DNA from 4 places in the Arthrobacter sp. StoSoilA2 genome. Region 1 is predicted to be linked to each of the others. Evidence: riboswitches for the same ligand, from Rfam matches in the RefSeq annotation. Region 1 holds a riboswitch; each other region holds the start of a gene.

Region 1 (4,484 bases):
GTCCACGTGGGCTGACCCCGCCGCAGCACCCTGCAGGATCGGGCAAGTGCTACTTACTCGCTGCGGGCACCAGAATCCAGAGGACCTCGACGGTTTCGTCCGTGGGATTGACCCAGGTGTGGGGTTCCCTGCCCGGGAAGGAGAGGGTGTCCCCTTCTTCGAGGTCGTACTCCTCGTTGGTCAGGATGAGCTTGATGCGTCCCTTCACCACATGAAGGACATCAACGTCGCAGTCCACGGCGTAGAGCTCGTTCTCACCACGGCCCCGTGGCTCGATGGTGGCCTGAAGGATCTGCAGGCGCCGCTCCGAACGGGCCGTTAACAAACGCTCCACAATGCCCTGGCCACCCAGCGAAATCCGGGGACCGTCGTCGCGCCTGGTCAGATGCGTTTCGGGAGCGGCAAACAGGTCTCCTACCGACACGGACAGGACCTGGCAAAGGGTTACGAGTGAAGCGACCGACGGTGACGTCAGATCCCTCTCGACACGGCTGAGGAAGCCCTTGGTCAAACCAGTTGCGTCCGCCACTTGCTCAATGGTGAGGCGCTGCGCCTGGCGGGCTGCGCGGATTCTGGAACCAATGGCAACGGGAACGTTGCTTGGTTCAACGGGGAGAGCCTTCATTCACGAACCTTTCAGGCCTGTCATTCGGCCCTGTCATTGCAGCAATAGTAGCGGGACCAGGGGCCGCTGGAGCCCTCAACAGCCCGAGGATGACCAAAGCCCCTTGACTGTTACTCCCATCACAACATATCCTCATAGGCAACAAGTGTTGTCTGTGAGGCACAACACGATCCCCAATCTCCCATCACCAGCACGGAGACTTCGACGCTTCCCAGGCGTATCGTCGAAAACCCAACCTCCGTGCACCAGCTCCAAGGAGCCACTCATGGACTCATCGTTCATAAACATCGCCATTGTGGTGGTGTACCTGCTTGCCATGCTTGCATTCGGCTGGTGGGGCAAGTCCCGCACCAAGAACAACAGCGACTTCCTGGTGGCCGGCCGCCGCCTTGGACCTTTCCTTTACACCGGCACCATGGCCGCAGTTGTCCTCGGTGGGGCATCCACCGTCGGCGGCGTCGGCCTGGGCTACAAGTTCGGCATCTCAGGTATGTGGCTGGTAGTCGCAATCGGCGCCGGCGTCCTCCTCCTGAGCTTGCTCTTCGCCGGCACCATCCAGCGCCTGAAGATCTACACGGTCTCCCAAATGCTGAGCCTTCGCTACGGCAGCAAGGCCACGCAGACCTCCGGAATCGTCATGCTGGCCTACACCCTCATGCTTTGTGCCACATCCACCGGCGCATACGCCACCATCTTTGTGGTCCTCTTCGACTGGGAACGCTGGATGGCGATCGCCGTCGGCGGTGCAATTGTGCTTGTTTACTCGACCATCGGTGGCATGTGGTCCATCACCTTGGCCGACCAGGTCCAGTTCATCATCAAGACCGTTGGCATCTTCTTCCTGATGCTCCCGTTCGTCATGAACGCGGCCGGAGGACTGGACGGCATCCGTGAGCGTGTCGATGCGAGCTTCTTCCAGATCGACGGAATCGGCGTCCAGACGATCATCACCTACTTCGTCGTGTACACACTCGGACTCCTGATCGGCCAGGACATCTGGCAGCGCGTCTTCACGGCCAAGACTCCCAAGGTTGCACGCTGGGGTGGAGCGACCGCCGGCGTTTACTGCATCCTCTACGGTGTGGCCGGTGCATTGATCGGCCTGGCCGCCCGCGTAGCACTGCCCAATATCGATGTCGCCAACCTCGGCAAGGACGTGGTCTACGCCGAAGTGGCAACCCACATCCTGCCCATCGGCATCGGCGGCCTGGTCATGGCCGCAGCTGTTGCAGCCATGATGTCCACCGCTTCGGGTGCCCTGATTGCCGCCGCCACGGTGGCCCGCGCAGATGTTGTTCCGTTCGTGGCCAGCTGGTTCGGCAAGACCATCAACACGGACGACACCGAAAACCCCGAGCACGACGTCAAAGCCAACCGTTACTGGGTTCTTGGCCTGGGCATCGTCGCGGTGTTGATCTCCATGGCCGCGCAGGACGTGGTTGTTGCCCTCACCATTGCTTACGACATCCTTGTGGGCGGCCTCCTCGTCGCGATTCTTGGCGGCCTGGTGTGGAAGCGCGGCACTGGTATCGCTGCTGCATGGTCCATGGCAGTGGGCTCGGTATTGACGTTGGCCTTGTTGATTCTGTTCGCCACTGGAGTCATTCCAAGCGTCGACGGCGTCTACGCCAACGAGCCCATCTACTACGGCCTCGCGGCCTCGTTCGTGGCCTATGTGGTGATTTCCCTCCTCACGCCGCCCACCGACCCCGAAGTCCGGGCCGCTTGGGACAAGCGCGTGGCCGGAGCGGTATCTGACGAATTGCCCTTGGAAGCCCACCCCGTCAGCAGCCACAACGCGAGCTAACGGCCCAGGGCCGCAAGGCATCAGGTAAGAACTGAACTGAGCAATGGTCGACGGCGGCGCCGCCCCTTCCCGGGGCAGCGTCGCCGTTGCGCTGTGCGGGGGCGAGCGGATCCGAGGGCCACACTTCTCCCGGACAGCACTCCTCCAGTACAGTGGTCCCAGCTTCAAGAGAGGTGGCGCCAAGCTCCGACTGGCCACACACCAACCCCATGTTCACGAGTGGTTCGGATGAGGAAGCGGCCCGCCCCGGACCAGAGACAACCGAGCGGGCAAGAGCACTCCCCAAAGGAGCAGTCCTTGCCGTACCAAGGCGTTACCACCCCAAGCCAAAGCACCCCCACCAAAACCGAAGCGCCCACTGTTCCGGTGATTCCCGGCGTCGACCTTGTCCTTGGGACGGTGACCCTGTTCCTGAACGGTGGGCTGGCCCGGTTCCGGCACCCCGAAGCGCGCCTGTTGGCGCATGCCCTTGCCCAGGCTGTGCGTCCATCGCGGTGGTGTGAATCGTCGAGGACGTTGACGGTGACTGTTGCAGCGCTCGGGCGTCCGGCGGGACTGGAGCGGCATTTCACCTTCGGTGAAGATGGCCCTGCCTAAGAAACGGTCCTAGAATTCCTCGTCTTCTTCCCCGCGGAATTCTTCGGTTTCATCCAGGGGGACAACCCGCTCGTCGTCATCCGGGACGTCGATTTCCTCCACCCAGGGTTCGTCGACTTCCTGGTCATCGCTGTAGTCGTAGGCGGGATCCGACTCGATGGTCTCCCGTTCGGGGTGGTTGGCGTGCGGTTCGGTGGTGTCCATGCTGCAACCTCCGTCTGGTGGGCTGGCAAGCAGCCTGCTGACCGAGTGCGGGGAGGGCCCCCGCCCCTGTCCTTCCATCTGAGCACTGTGCCTGAAGAGGGTCAAGGCAACGGCCCACATGGACCCAGGGAAAGGCTCCAGGCAGAGGATTGCAGCTTCGAAAATTAAGGCATGCCGAACATTCCAACTAAGGAATACCGGCCAAAAATCCGCGCCGATAAGCGGTACAGTGGGCGTGCAATGGGGCCGCAACTACCCCACCCAGCACAGGAGAAAAAGTGCAGAAGCACCAGGAATCCCACGGTTCGTCGAGCCCCGCTCCGGACCCCGCCCCCGGATCCGGAACACCGTCCCAACCAGCCCGGCCCACACCGGCGGACATCAGGCGCTGGCGTCAATACCTGGCCGACGAGCGTGCCGAAGCCGCCGTCTACCGGGAACTCGCCCAGCGTCGTGACGGCGAAGAACGGCAGATCCTGCTCGCCCTGGCCGAGGCCGAGGGAAGGCACGAGGCACACTGGCTCAAGCTCTTGGGAGAACACGCCGGAATGCCGAAGGGAGCTTCCACCCGCAGCCAGCTGCTGGGCTTCCTGGCCCGGCACTTTGGTTCCGTGTTCGTCCTCGCGTTGGCGCAGCGCGCGGAAGGCCGCTCCCCCTACGGAGCCGAACCTGCCGCGACTCCAGCCATGGTTGCCGACGAACAAATCCACGAAGAAGTTGTCAGGGGCCTTGCCACCCGTGGCCGCAACAGGCTCTCCGGTACCTTCCGTGCTGCTGTTTTTGGCGCCAACGATGGCCTGGTGAGCAACCTTTCACTGGTTATGGGTATGGCAGCAACCGGCGTTCCCAGCCCGGTGGTCCTCATGAGTGGCGTGGCCGGTTTGCTGGCCGGCGCCCTGTCCATGGGTGCTGGCGAGTACGTTTCGGTCCGCTCGCAGCGGGAGTTGCTCAGCGCCACGCTGCCCACGCAGGCAACCCTCACAGCCGCCCCTTCTTTGGACATCGAGCACAACGAGCTTGTGCTGGTGTACTTGGCCCGCGGCATGACCCGTGAGGCAGCCGAGCACCGTGCCGCCGAACGCATGGGACTCTTCAGCTGCGACTGCGATCCCAGCCTCTCCTTGCAACCGGAGAAGGAGCAACCCGCTGACAACCACGAAACCGTGGGGTCTGCCTGGGGCGCTGCGATGTCCAGCTTCTGCTTCTTCGCCTCGGGTGCGGTTGTGCCCATCCTCCCGTTTATCTTCGGCA
Region 2 (4,484 bases), 1.7 Mb from region 1:
GAGCCATTCCGCGATTTTCAAAGCAGACGCCGAGCTGTGGTTCACCCGCAGGCCGATCGTCTCCAGGCCCTTGGTCAACACCCAGGCATTGAAGGCGGAGAGTGAAGGTCCGGTGTGCCGCATCAACTGCTTGACCGGGCCGTCGATGAATTCCTTGGTGCCCAGGATTGCGCCGCCGAGGACACGCCCCTGGCCATCGATGTGCTTGGTTCCGGAGTACACAATGACGTCCGCGCCCAGGTCACCGCAACGCTGCAGCAGGGGTGTGGCAAAGACGTTGTCGACGACGACGGTCGCTCCCGCAGCATGCGCCAGCTCGCTGACGGCGGCGATGTCCACGATTTCCTGCATGGGGTTCGAGGGCGACTCGAAGAATACGGCGGTGGTCGGTTCGGAGAGGGCAGCCCGCCACTGGTCGAGGTCGGGACCGTCGACAAACACGGTCTCTACGCCCCAGCGCGGCAGGATCTCGTTGAGGATCACGAAGCACGAGCCGAACAGGGAACGGGCGGCAACCACGCGATCACCGGCAGCCAGGAGGGCACCCAAGGCGGTGAACACCGCGGACATGCCGGACGCCGTCGCGAAGCATGCCTCGGTTCCTTCGAGCAACCGCAAGCGTTCCTGGAACGTGGCCACGGACGGGTTGCCGTAGCGGGAGTAAACGAAGCGTTCGTCCTCGCCGGTGAAGGCGCGTTCGGCGGCGGCAGCGGATTCGTAGACGAAGCCGGAGTTCAGGAAAACGGGTTCGGACGTCTCCTGGAAGTTGGTACGGTCAAGGCCGCCGCGTACTGCCTGGGTGTCAGGGCTCCAGCTGGCGGCATCGGGATTGAAAGTCACTTAGTCGTTCCCCAGGTTGGTTGGCAGGCCGCGGTTCTTCCAGCCGTTGATGGTCCGTTCGCCGTAACGGTCGGGGTCACCTTCGAAGCCCTCAAGCACGTTGTAGGCGGTGAACCCGGCCTGCGTCGCGGCGATGGCGGCCGAGATGGAGCGCTGGCCTGAGCGGCAGATGAAAACGAGCTCCACTCCCTCACCCTCGGGTGCCTGCTGCTGCAGGTCCTCGATGAAGCGGGAGTTGGGAATGCCACCGGCGAGGTTCCACTGAATAAACAGGGGATCATTCTCTGTGGCTTTGGTGTCCGGGATGCCGATGTGGGCCCACTCGGCCTCGGTGCGGACGTCTACCAGGATTGCGCCTTCTTCAAGCTTGGCCCACGCGTCCTGCGGGGTCAGGTCACCTGCGTAGCTCATGCGTGTCCCTCGAATGCTTCTTCGTCGTCGTCGTTCTCCAACTGGTCAACAGCATTCGCGACGGCGGCGTCTGCGTTGGCGATGGCAGCGGGCAGGACGACCGCCTGCGCCACGATGACATCCGTGCCATTGAACGTGGCTGCCGGGCTGCCGTGGAGCACGTAGCCGTCGGCGAGTGCCGTGGTGATCCGCTCGCAGAATTCACGGGTATCCGGACCTGTAATCAGGCGGTAGGAGAGTTTTTCTTCAGTGGGTTCAGGCATTGGCTGGTGCTCCTCAGTCACGCTTGCAGTTCGAAGTGTCGATACGCCGAGTAGTCACCTGAGGCACCCCGCCGGAGAGAGGGTTGCCGACCAGCAAGTCAGGGCTTGGCGCTGGTGCTCATTACTCAAGAAAAACGTAACATCCCGCGGCGGCGGCCCGCACTTGCAAGCGGTTACGCGGTCGTCATGTTGCGTAACCGGCCGGTGCTGGAGTAGCAGCCCAAATGTGACGCCCCGGGAGCATAATTGACGCAGTACGACCCCCTGTAACTTCGCAAGAAATCAGGTCGCGGTGAACGGACAAGGCAGCTCTACACTCAAGCCCATGCTGCATTTTGGATGGTTCGTGGGGCACGGTTTTGGTGTCCAGGGATGGGGAACTCCCGGCTACAGCCTGGGCTACGACTGGAAGAAGCCTGCCCTGTATCAAGACGCCGTCCGCGCGTTTGAGCAATCCGGCCTTGACCTCTTCATCATCGAGGACTCCCTTACTGTTCCCGATACCTATGGCGGCACTGCCGAGGTCTCGCTGGCACACGCCTCCTTTGCGCCCAAACATGATCCTTTGGCCCTGGTGCCGTACCTTCTGTCCGCCACCGAGCACCTTGGAATCGTCCCGACGGTCAGCGCATCGTTCTATCCGCCTTTCACTGCGGCCCGCCTCCTGGCCACGCTGCAGCACTTCTCCGAGGGGCAGTTGGGATGGAACGTCGTAACTTCCGGCAGCGACCTCGCAGCACAGAATTACGGTTTGGACCAGCAGATTGAACACGACCTTCGATATGAGAAGGCGGAGGAATTCGTCGACGTCGTCCGCAGGCTTTGGCGGAGCTGGGAACCGGACGCCGTCCTTGAGGACGTTGAGGCCGGCGTGTTCGCCGACCACACCAAAGTGCACCCCATTAACCACCAAGGCGACTTCTTCAAGGTCCGCGGTCCCCTCAACACCGCACCTCTGCCGGAGGAGCCCGTACTGGTGCAGGCCGGCGCTTCTCCCCGCGGCAAAGCGTTCGCGGGTGGGCATGCAGACGTGGCGATCGCCTTGGCCCGTGGCGTTGACGGCATGAAGGCCTACCGGGATTCCATCCGTGCCGAGGCTGCAAAGGCGGGCAGGAACCCCGACGACGTCAAGGTACTTTTCGTGCTGAAGCCCACCGTGGTTGGTTCATCGGCCGAGGCCGGGGAGTTGCGTGCGCAGCGCCGGGAGCTTACCCAGCGTGATATCGACAGCCAGCTCAATTCGATCTCCTACCTGTCCGTGATCGACTTCAAGCAATTCGACCTTGATGCGCCGTTGCCCGAATTGAGCACCAACAGCAACCAAGGCACGTTGGAGCACTTCGCCAAGGCGGCGCCTCCGGGGTCTACCCTGCGCCAGATCCTTCAGGCACGCAGCGGTGGCGCCGGTGATTCAATCATCGGCACGGTTGGTGAAATCGCGGATTATCTCGAGGAGACCGGCGAGGCTGTGGGTGGCGACGGCTTCCTCTTCTCCGGCTTCGTGGACCCCGTCACCGTGCACGGCGTGTTGGACAAGCTCACTCCCGAACTGCGCCGCCGTGGCCTGTTGAGGAAGAGTTACGGCGACGGTGGCTTCCGCCAGAATCTTCTGGACTTCTGAGCATGTCCTCCGAGCCCCGGACCTTCTTGATCGGCACATCGCCGGTGGACCCTGTGCGCGTAGCGGACGCTGCCTTGGATCCGGCGTTTCACGTGAAACTCAACCATGATGCGTTGTCTTTGATCGGCCGATCACGCGAAGTGCTGGAGCGCGCTGCGAACTCAGGGCAGAGAATCTACGGCCTGAACACCCTCCTCGGATCCGGACGGGATACGGCCGTGGAGGAGAAGTCGGTTCTTGCCTATCAAATCCAAGTCGTCAGATACCACAACAGCGGCGTGGGCGCGCATCTGGACCGGCCCTCCGCCCGCGCTGTGATCCTCGCCCGGCTCATCGGCTTCAGCCGCGGCGGCTCCGGCGTGCGGCCGGAGACAGCGCAGTTCTATGCGGAACTGCTCAACCGTGGGGTTCTTCCCGCCATCCCGCGCGAAGGCTCAGTCGGCTCCTCCGACCTCACCCAGCTGGCCGCCGTCGCCGCCGTCGCCATCGGTGAAGGTGAAGCCATCGACGCGAACGGCACCCTGGTACCCGGGGCGAAAGCGCTCGCCGACGCCGGTCTTCAGCCGCTGCGGCTCGCGCCCGGTGAGGCCCTGGCCATGGTCAGCGCGAACGCCTACTCCGTGGGGGCCGGCACCCTTGCCTTGGTGCGCCTGCAACAGCTGGCGGAACTCGCCGACGTCGCGCTTTCCCTCTCGCTTGAAGCCATTGCAAGGTACGACGGCGGCGGGAACCTCAGCCCGTTTTCGCCGGCTATCCAAGCGGGCAAGGCGGTGGACGGGCAGAAGGACTCGGCGGCCGCCGTCCGTTACCTTTTGCGCGGCGGGTGGTTGGAGGACGTTCGTCCCGAAGTCTCGGTGCAGGATGCTTTGTCATTCCGTTCTGCGCCCCAGACGCATGGCGCTTTTCGCTCCCTGGTTTCACAACTCGGCGCTGCGTTGAGCGTGGAGCTCAACGGGCGTGGCGACAACCCCCTGGTTGATATTGAAAGCGGGCAAATGGTGTCCGGAGGGAATTTCCAACCGATGCAGCTGGCTCTTTCCTTTGAGGGCCTGCGGCTTGCGTTGGCGCACGTGGGGATTTCCAGCGAGCGGCGCATCGCCAAACTGTATCCGCCACAGCGGGTGATCCGGGCCAGACATCTGGAGGCTGCCGCCGGGCACCTGGAGGGTTCGTCGTCGAATGCGATCTCCGGGTCCGGACCGGCCGCGGGCCTTGTGCAGGAGGAGTTGCCCGGGCTGCTCTGGTACTCCGCAGCAGGACTGCTGTCCGAACTGAAGTTCCTGGCAGCGCCGGCGACGCTCGGGGCACCCACCCTCTCGGCCGACGTCGAGGACCACTCCACCTTGGCG
Region 3 (4,484 bases), 2.1 Mb from region 1:
AGTGGTGGTGGCCAACGCAGACCAACTTGTGGTGGTGGTCGCCGCGGCCAATCCGGAGCCCCGGACGGGCTTTATTGACCGTGCTTTGGTTGCAGCCTACGACGCCGGGATCGAGCCGCTGCTGCTTGTCACCAAAGCAGATGTCAAGGATCCTGCGGAGCTGTTATCGAACTATCTCAGCCTGGACTTCCCGATCATCATCAGCCGTACGGCAGATGATGAAGCGTCCGGTATTGACGCCCGCTCCGACGACGGACTGTCCGCGAGGCTGGACAGCCGCGCCGTTGCCGAATTGCGGGCCCACCTTGATGGAAAAGTCACTGTCATGCTGGGCCATTCGGGCGTCGGCAAGTCCACCATGGTCAATGCCCTGACTGGAGCCGAACGGGCTACCGGTGGTGTCAACGCCGTCACCGGGCGGGGCCGGCACACGTCGTCTTCGGCGTTGGCCCTGAAGCTGGCAGACGCCCCACCGGGTAGCTGGATCATCGATACCCCCGGTATCCGCTCCTTCGGACTGGCGCACGTGGACCCCGACCGCATCCTGCATTCCTTCCCCGACCTGGAACCGGGCACAGAAGCTTGTGAACGCGGTTGCAAGCACGATGCCGGCGCCATCAATTGCGGACTTGATGCCTGGGTGAACGAGGGACACGCGGGTCCTTCCGGAGTGGCCCGTTTGTCTTCGCTCCGGCGGCTGCTGGGCGCGGACCCGCGTTTGGAAGCGAAAGAGACCAAGGAATTGGGTACGGTCAACTAAGTGTCGGCGCAAGGCGATCCAACCGCAGGGAACGTTTCACGATAGTTTGGTGGCATGACCCAACCCGTTTCCAGCTACAACGACGACCTGCGACTGGCCCACGTGCTGGCGGATTCCGTGGACGCCCAAACCATGGACCGCTTCAAGGCCTTGGATCTGCAGGTCGAGACCAAGCCTGACCTCACGCCCGTGACGGATGCCGACAAGGCTGCGGAAGAAGCCATCCGCGGCCAATTGTCGCGCTCGCGCCCCCGTGACGCCGTCCTCGGCGAGGAGTTCGGCAGCAGCGGCCACGGCTCCCGGCGTTGGATCATCGACCCCATCGACGGCACCAAGAACTTTGTTCGGGGCGTTCCCGTGTGGGCTACCCTGATCGCGCTCGTTGACGAAGGCGAGCCCGTCGTTGGAGTTGTCAGCGCCCCCGCGCTGGGCAAGCGTTGGTGGGCAGCAAAGGACATGGGCGCCTACATGGGCCGCTCCCTGGCATCAGCCACCCGGCTCAGGGTGTCCAACGTTTCGCGGTTGGCCGATGCTTCAATGTCATATTCCAGCCTCTCCGGTTGGAAGCAACGCGGCAATCTGGACGAGTTCCTGGGGTTGACGGAAGACATCTGGCGCACCCGCGCCTATGGCGACTTTTGGTCCTATTGCCTGGTAGCCGAGGGGGCTGTTGACATCGCCTGCGAGCCAGAGCTGAATCTTTACGACATGGCAGCACTGGTTCCCATCGTGACGGAAGCCGGCGGCCGCTTCACCTCATTGGAAGGCGAGGACGGCCCCTTCGGCGGCAACGCCCTGGCCACCAACTCCATCCTCCATTCGGAGGTCCTCAAGCGGCTAAACCCCGCATTGGATGACCTCCTCTGACCCGGCGGACCAACAGGCCAACCGGCTGAGTATAGAATTTTCGACGGCGGAAGCCTCCTTTTCGGGGCATCCGCCGTCTTTTCTTCGCCCAAAACCCGGTTTCCGGACCCTTCGTAACATTCTGCTTAACAAAGCGAAGCGACTTTGGAGCAGGCCAGATGCGTGGCCTAACCTCTTTACAGGTCACGAGTGCCAGCGCTAAACCCCGGTTTGCTGGCCGGCAACCCTCCATTCGCGGTGGGGTGCCCCGGGTGACGACCTGGCCGGTCCGGAACGGATACGGCAAGCGCGGATCCCCATAGGGGGTCCCTCTTGAGTGAGGTCCCATGAGCACTGCTACGTTCAACTCCACCGTTCTGCCGTCCCTTGCGGTCGAAGAAGCAGCGCACGAAGCCGCTGCGGGCAGGCCCCTGGCCGCCGTCACAGGCGCGGAGCTGCAAGCTCCCCTGATCCAGGGTGGCCACGTCCGCTACGCCAACCTCGACTACGGAGCATCCGCTCCCGCGTTGACCATCGTTTCTGCATATCTCAACGAGATCCTCCCCTACTACGCCAGTGTCCACCGCGGCGCGGGCTACGCTTCCCAGATCAGCACCTCGGTCTACGAGAACTCCCGCGATATCGTCCGCGAATTCGTCGGCGGCCGTCCGGATGATTCCGTCATCTTCACCCGGAACACCACGGACTCGCTGAACCTGCTGGCGGGCTGCCTCCCGCAACTGGACGGAAAGCCAACCGGCGAGGTCCTTTACCTGGACATCGAACACCATGCCAATCTCCTTCCCTGGCAGGGCGTCCCTCATCGCAGTGTCGTAGCTGCTTCGACACTGACCGCTACGCTGGCCAGGCTCCGCGAGGAACTCAGCCAAGGCGGCGTATCTCTGCTGGCGGTCACCGGTGCCTCGAACGTGACCGGTGAAATCCTGCCGATCGCCGAACTCGCATCACTTGCACACGAATACGGTGCCAGGATTGTGGTGGACGCCGCGCAGCTTGCCCCCCACCGCCGCATCAACATCGCCGCCGCAGACGTCGACTACATCGTGTTCTCCGGCCATAAGCTCTACGCTCCGTTCGGCGCCGGCGTCGTTGTGGGCCGTCCCGACTGGCTCGACGCCGGTACTCCCCACCTTGCTGGCGGAGGCGCTGTTCGTGAGGCGCGCCTGGACTCGGTCAGCTGGGCCTCAGGTCCCGCCCGCCACGAGGGCGGCTCCCCCAATGTCCTGGGTGCGGCAACGTTGGCCCGCGCGACGCAGGTGCTCGCCGGCTTGGATCAGGATGCCTGGCATGCCCATGAAGCTGGAATCCGCTCCTACCTCGTACAGGGACTTGAAGCAATCGACGGCGTGACGGTCCACCGGATCTTCAGCGACTCCGAGGACACCATCGGCGTGGTCAATTTCTCGGTGGAAGGATTCGACGCCGGACTGGTCGCCGCCTACCTCGCCGCCGAACACGGTGTAGGACTTCGTGACGGCCGCTTCTGCGCCCATCCCCTCCTCAAGCGGCTGGGCCTCCCATCCGGCTCACTGCGAGCCAGCTTCGGCGTGGGCTCCCGCCTGGAGGATGCCACGCGGCTGCTGGCTGGTATCGAGGAACTCAAGCGCACGGGTCTCGGCTGGGACTATGTAGTGGACGAAGGCCGCTGGGTGCCGGCAAACGACCACCGCAGCTACCCGGAATGGGCGCCAAACACGCCGGGCACCGCAGGGGCTGCACCCTGCACTATTGACTGACACAGCACTATTGACTGAAACAGCACGGTTGCTGATGTACACGTACTGTGCGGTAAATTCGTAGGGTAACCGGCGTTCGCGGTAAAGGAGTCTGTGCGTGGCCGTGCCTTCCCGTAGCGTTTCCGGCGGAAGTGTTTCCGGCAGCGCTGCCAGGCCAGGTGGTCCCAAGCTGCATGCCACGCGCCGCCACGAACTGGGCCAGAGCTTCCAGGACGGCGGCGAACACTACGATCGCGTTCGGCCCGGCTACCCCGCAGACTCAGTGGTTTGGCTTCTTCCTCCTGGAGCGAAGTCCGCCGCGGATATTGGTGCAGGCACAGGAAAATTCACGGCACTGCTCGTGGAACGCGGCCTGCAGGTGGCCGCCGTCGATCCTTCCACAGACATGCTGGAGCAACTTCGAAAGTCCTATCCCGGCGTTCAGGCGTTGGAGGGTACGGCCGAGGCAACAGGGCTGGCGGACTCAGCATTCGACGTCGTCAGCGTTGCCCAGGCCTGGCACTGGTGTGACCCGCTCAAGGCCAGCACGGAGATCGCCCGCATCCTTCGCCCCCACGGAGTTCTTGGCCTGGTATGGAACCAACTGGACACCTCTGTGCCCTGGGTCCATCGGCTATCACGCATCATGCACGCCGGAGATGTGCACAAGCCCGGCTTCCGGCCAGTTATCGGACCGGAATTCACGGACTTGGAGAGCCATCTCACCAACTGGGAGGACGCCGTGTCTCCGGAGGACATCATGGAGCTCACGAAATCGCGCAGCTACTACCTCCGCGCCAATGAAGCCACCCGCGCAAAGGTCATGGGCAACCTGGCGTGGTACCTCTACGATCATCTCGGCCATGCCCCTGGCCAACGACTGGGATTGCCGTACGTGACGACTACCTGGCGGGCCCGCAAGATCCACGGCGCCCCGCCACTGTAGGCTTGGTGTGTGAAGACCAGTACGCCCTCCTCCTCGATCGAGGACTACGTCAAGGTCATCTACTCATATACGGAGTGGCAGGACAAACCAATTACGTCCTCGCAGCTTGCCCTGCGGCTTGGCGTTGCCAATTCCTCGGTGTCTGAAATGGTCCGCAAGCTCAAGGACCAGGGCTTGGTGGACCACCAACCCTACA
Region 4 (4,484 bases), 540 kb from region 1:
CACCTCATGCACGCCGAGATCAGCAAAATCCTGGTGAGCGGCAGCCCGGTCCGTTCTGCAGGGGGTGCACTGAAACAGACATACGCCTTGTTCGAGGAACGTGTGCCCGACGGCAATACGTCCCTGATGGAGGACGGCGACCGCGAATGGGCCTTGGGCCAGCTGGCCCTGCGGTACTTCAGCAGCCGGGGACCTGCCACCATCAAGGACTGTGCCGCGTGGTCCGGACTGACCATCAAGGATGTACGGCTTGGCTTGCAGGTAGCTGAAGAGTCCGTTCCGGGCGCCTTGGCAACCGTGGCGGTCGACGGCTTGGACTTCTACTTGCCAGCAGAAGATGTGGAGGCACTTGCAGCGACTCCCCCACCAGGTGACGATGGGCCAGGACTTCCCCGTGTCGATCTCATCCAGTGCTACGACGAGTACGTGATGGGCTATTCACAATCGAGGCACTACCTCGGCGGCAGGGCGCCCTATTTCCCCGAGGGCGATGCTCCAATTCACGTGGTGTTGCTCGATGGCAGGTTGACCGGATGGTGGCGCCACAGCTTCTCGGGTGGGATCTGCGAACTCGACATCAGAATGAACAGGCCACTCACAACAGCCGAACAACAAGCTTTGGAGGCAGAAGTGGAACGCTACGGGAGGTTCCTGGGCATGGAGACAAAGCTGGTGTGAAACTGCGGGACTAAGCTGGGTTAAGACCTAGGAGGCCTGCACCGTGAACAATCTGATCTTCTGGATCATCGTCTGCTCGTGGCTGATTCCCATGGGGATACGCATGTACAACAAGTCCCGGGCGCGGCGGCTCCAGGACCGCAATTTCCCGGGCCCGAATTATCCGGGCCCCGGCTATCCCCCGCAGAATCTTCCGGGACCGGGTTACCCGCAGCCGAATTATCCGGGCTATCCCACGCAGCCCACCACCATCCGCCCTGCCGATGCCCCACCGCCGCCAGGACCGGCGTCGAACGCTTCTTCACCTACGTTTCCGAGCCACCGCGGCTCTGAGCAGCAAGGCTTCCGCGCGCGCAAGCTGGCCGAACTGGACCTCAAGTTCAGCAACGGCGAAATTGCCATGGAGGATTACATGAAGCAGCGCGGCGACATCATGAACGGCTGAGCCGGCTTAGGCGAAGAAGGCCTCGCGAAGCTGCTTCGATAGTTGGCCGATTTCGGTCAGGAAGCCATCGTGGCCGATGGGGGCCTCGATCACGTGGACGGGCACATTGCCTGGCAGGTTTTGCGCCAGTTCCACTGACTGGGCCGGAAAATAGAGGCGGTCGGAATCGACGGCTGCCACAAAGAATTCAGCAGTGGCGGCAGCCAAGGCTTCCTTCAAGGTGCCCCGGCCCCGTCTGATGTCGTGGGACATCAGCGCCTCGGTGATGGCGATGTAACTGTTCGCATCGAACCGGCGCACCAGCTTGGTGCCTTGGTGGTCGAGGTAGCTTTCCACTTGGTAGCGGCCACGCTCCCCCAGGACCGCAGCGGCCAGGGGCGTCTCCTGGTGCTGGGCTTCCCGGCCGAAGCGGACATCAAGCTCCAGCGCTGACCGGTACGTGATGTGCGCTATCCGTCGGGCCAGGGCAAGGCCTGCCTCAGGAGTTGGTCCACCGTAGTAATCGCCGTTGTTGAAGTTCGGGTCCTGGCGGATGGCGAGCGTCTGCGACTGGGCGAAAGCAATTTGCTCGGCTGTGCTGTAGGCGCCCACAGAAATAACCGCGCACCGCTGAACACGCTCAGGGAAGGTGACCGCCCACTCAAGTGCCCGCGCCCCACCCATGGAACCGCCAAGGACTGCGTGCCATGCCTTGATCCCCAAGGCATCCGCGAGCCGGGCTTCAGCCACCGTGCTGTCGCGCAAGGTGATCAGTGGGAAGCGGGATCCCCAGGGCCGTCCGTCCGGCGCCTCTGACGATGGGCCCGTGCTGCCGTAACAGCCGCCGACAATGTTGATGGAGATAACGAAGAACCGGTTGGTGTCGATCGTCGCGCCGGGACCAACGAGTTGCTCCCACCAGCCTTCCTCATCAGTAGCACCGCGGGCCACATGCGTGCTGCCCGTCAGTGCGTGCTGAACCAGGACTGCGTTGGACGCATCCGCATTCAACTGCCCCCAGGTTTCGTAGGCAAGCACAACATCCGGGAGAAAACCGCCGGCTTCAAGTTCCAGTGAACCTACGCCGGCGTACTTGACCGTCCCGTCTTCTTTGCCCGGTTTGGGGGGTGCTGTAGCAGTAATGGTCATTCCTTTGACACCTAACCTCGCGCTTGCCTGCCGCCTTGCGTGCGACAGGCCAGGTCTTCACCCGGGGCACCCCACCGCGGAGGAGGGTTGCCGGCCAGCAAGCCGGGGCTGTCGCTGGCACTCATGACCTAATACGTAGAGTCTAGGAAAAATACCGCTGTCTTGGCGAAGAATGTGACAGCTGTGTGACGGTTTGGCGCCGCTTCGTTCAGGAACACGCACCGCGAAGGGCCGCCCGGCGAATTTTCGACGGCGGGCGGCCGCTCCCCCAGCAGCGCGATTAAGCGCCTTTGGCAGCCCGGAAACCGGCCTCAAGATCAGCAATAATGTCGTCCACGTGCTCTATTCCCACGGAGAGGCGGACAAGGCCTGGATTCACGCCCGCAACCAGCTGCTGTTCGACCGTGAGCTGGCTGTGGGTAGTCGACGCCGGGTGGATAACCAGCGAGCGGACGTCACCGATGTTGGCAACATGGGAGTGCAACTCCAGGCCGTCCACGAATCGCTTGCCGGCCTCGACGCCACCCTTGATGTTGAATGCCACCACTGCACCGGTACCCCTTGGCCCGTACTTACGGCCGCGGTCGTACCAAGGGCTGGACGGCAGGCCCGCAAAGGCAACCGATTCGACGTCGTCATGGGCTTCCAGCCATTCAGCCACTTTGGTGGCGTTCGAGACGTGACGCTCGACGCGCAGGCTCAGGGTTTCCAGGCCCTGGGCGATGAGGAAGGCGTTGAACGGGGAAACCGCCGAACCCAGATCGCGCAGCAACTGCACGCGCGCCTTGAGAATGTAGGAGAGGTTGGCTCCGAGCGCGCCATCCTTGCCAAGGTCCCGGGCGTAAACGAGTCCGTTGTAGCTGGGGTCCGGAGTATTGAATCCGGGGAAGCGCTCCGGGTCCTTGCCGAAATCAAAGTTTCCGGAGTCCACGATCACGCCGGCGATCGCCGCGCCGTGGCCGCCCAGATACTTGGTAGCCGAGTGCACCACGATGTCCGCACCCCACTCGATGGGACGGATGAGGTAGGGGGTTGAGAGCGTGTTATCCACGATGAGTGGCACGCCAGCCTCGTGCGCAGCGCGTGAAACACCCTCGATGTCCAGCACGTCCTGGCGCGGATTGGACACAACCTCGCCGAAGAACAGCTTGGTGTTGGGCTGCACGGCGTCCCGCCACTGGTCCAGGTTGTCCGGATCCTCCACGAACGTCACGGAGATGCCGAACTTCTTCAGAGTGTGCGCCAGCAGGTTGTAGGTGCCACCGTAGAGGCTGGGGCTCGCGACGACATGGTCTCCGGCCTCGGCAATGTTCAGGATAGCGAAGGTTTCCGCGGCCTGTCCTGAGCTAAGGAGCAACGCGCCCAGCCCGCCTTCGAGGCTGGCGATCCGCTGCTCCACGGCGTCTTGTGTTGGGTTGCCGATCCGCGTGTAGATCGGGGCGAGCTCGGCCAGTGCAAAGCGGTTGGCTGCGGACTCTGCGCTCGGGAAAACGAAGGACGTGGTCTGGTAGATCGGAAGCGACCGCGCCCCCGTGGCAGAGTCGGGCTCCTGCCCTGCGTGGATCTGGCGGGTTTCGAAAGACCATCCTTGGGACATTGGGTTCTCCTCTTCGTGGCGCGCGGGTTTGCCGTTGATCGCTGTAGGCGTGGGCTGGAGCCAGTCTAGGAAGCGTCCGGACACTTGGACAGCTTTGTGACGAAGGCAGTATTTTTCAGTCTTTACGCGACCCGGCGTGAAGCGTTCCGGCGGCGCACAATAACATCCCATGTTAGTAAGGCTTCCCTTAGCTGAGACCCCGATCACAAAGTGCCAAGATGAAGCCATGCGCATGGATCACGTCTCTTACGCTTGTGAACGAGATGGCCTTTTGGCCACCACCGAACGAATTTCCGCAGCTCTGGGAGTGGACGCAGTCCGGGGCGGAGTGCACCCGCGCTTCGGTACCCGGAACATGATCATTCCCTTGGCGGATAACAAATACCTGGAAGTCGTAGAGGTCCTGGACCACCCTGCTTCCGACAAGGCACCCTTTGGCCAGGCAGTCCGCGCACGCTCGGCGGCAGGCGGCGGTTGGATGGGCTGGTGCGTCGCCGTTGACGACCTCGCCCCCTTCGAGGAACGCCTCGGCCGGTCCGCAGTTCCGGGCAACCGCAAGTTCCCGGATGGCCGCGAACTCGTATGGCAGCAGATCGGCATTCTCGGCTTGATCGCCGATCCCCAGGTGCCTTACCT

The links. Region 1 has a riboswitch for S-adenosylmethionine ahead of LDN82_RS05195 (hypothetical protein). Riboswitches for the same ligand answer to the same signal wherever they lie in the genome.
Region 2: linked by a shared signal. The riboswitch ahead of LDN82_RS19675 (DUF1737 domain-containing protein) and the one ahead of LDN82_RS05195 (hypothetical protein) in region 1 are both predicted to bind S-adenosylmethionine.
Region 3: linked by a shared signal. The riboswitch ahead of LDN82_RS14560 (aminotransferase class V-fold PLP-dependent enzyme) and the one ahead of LDN82_RS05195 (hypothetical protein) in region 1 are both predicted to bind S-adenosylmethionine.
Region 4: linked by a shared signal. The riboswitch ahead of LDN82_RS07540 (homoserine O-acetyltransferase) and the one ahead of LDN82_RS05195 (hypothetical protein) in region 1 are both predicted to bind S-adenosylmethionine.

What each region holds. Positions count from the first base shown of each region.
Region 1 is NZ_AP024643.1:1,105,589-1,110,072, reverse strand. Features, by position in the region: gene LDN82_RS05210 (amino acid transporter) at 1-15, shown strand, start outside; gene LDN82_RS05205 (cupin domain-containing protein) at 50-625, opposite strand; gene LDN82_RS05200 (sodium:solute symporter) at 891-2,432, shown strand; SAM riboswitch class IV at 2,595-2,714, shown strand; gene LDN82_RS05195 (hypothetical protein) at 2,730-3,029, shown strand; gene LDN82_RS05190 (hypothetical protein) at 3,039-3,233, opposite strand; gene LDN82_RS05185 (VIT1/CCC1 transporter family protein) at 3,512-4,484, shown strand, end outside.
Region 2 is NZ_AP024643.1:4,311,062-4,315,545, reverse strand. Features, by position in the region: gene LDN82_RS19685 (O-succinylhomoserine sulfhydrylase) at 1-840, opposite strand, end outside; gene LDN82_RS19680 (rhodanese-like domain-containing protein) at 841-1,251, opposite strand; gene LDN82_RS19675 (DUF1737 domain-containing protein) at 1,248-1,514, opposite strand; SAM riboswitch class IV at 1,529-1,640, opposite strand; gene LDN82_RS19670 (NtaA/DmoA family FMN-dependent monooxygenase) at 1,807-3,135, shown strand; gene LDN82_RS19665 (aromatic amino acid ammonia-lyase) at 3,138-4,484, shown strand, end outside.
Region 3 is NZ_AP024643.1:3,203,007-3,207,490, forward strand. Features, by position in the region: gene rsgA (ribosome small subunit-dependent GTPase A) at 1-760, shown strand, start outside; gene hisN (histidinol-phosphatase) at 815-1,627, shown strand; SAM riboswitch class IV at 1,809-1,922, shown strand; gene LDN82_RS14560 (aminotransferase class V-fold PLP-dependent enzyme) at 1,954-3,363, shown strand; gene LDN82_RS14565 (class I SAM-dependent methyltransferase) at 3,467-4,288, shown strand; gene LDN82_RS14570 (metal-dependent transcriptional regulator) at 4,298-4,484, shown strand, end outside.
Region 4 is NZ_AP024643.1:1,643,812-1,648,295, reverse strand. Features, by position in the region: gene LDN82_RS07550 (winged helix DNA-binding domain-containing protein) at 1-678, shown strand, start outside; gene LDN82_RS07545 (hypothetical protein) at 722-1,123, shown strand; gene LDN82_RS07540 (homoserine O-acetyltransferase) at 1,130-2,251, opposite strand; SAM riboswitch class IV at 2,266-2,380, opposite strand; gene LDN82_RS07535 (bifunctional o-acetylhomoserine/o-acetylserine sulfhydrylase) at 2,532-3,887, opposite strand; gene LDN82_RS07530 (VOC family protein) at 4,075-4,484, shown strand, end outside.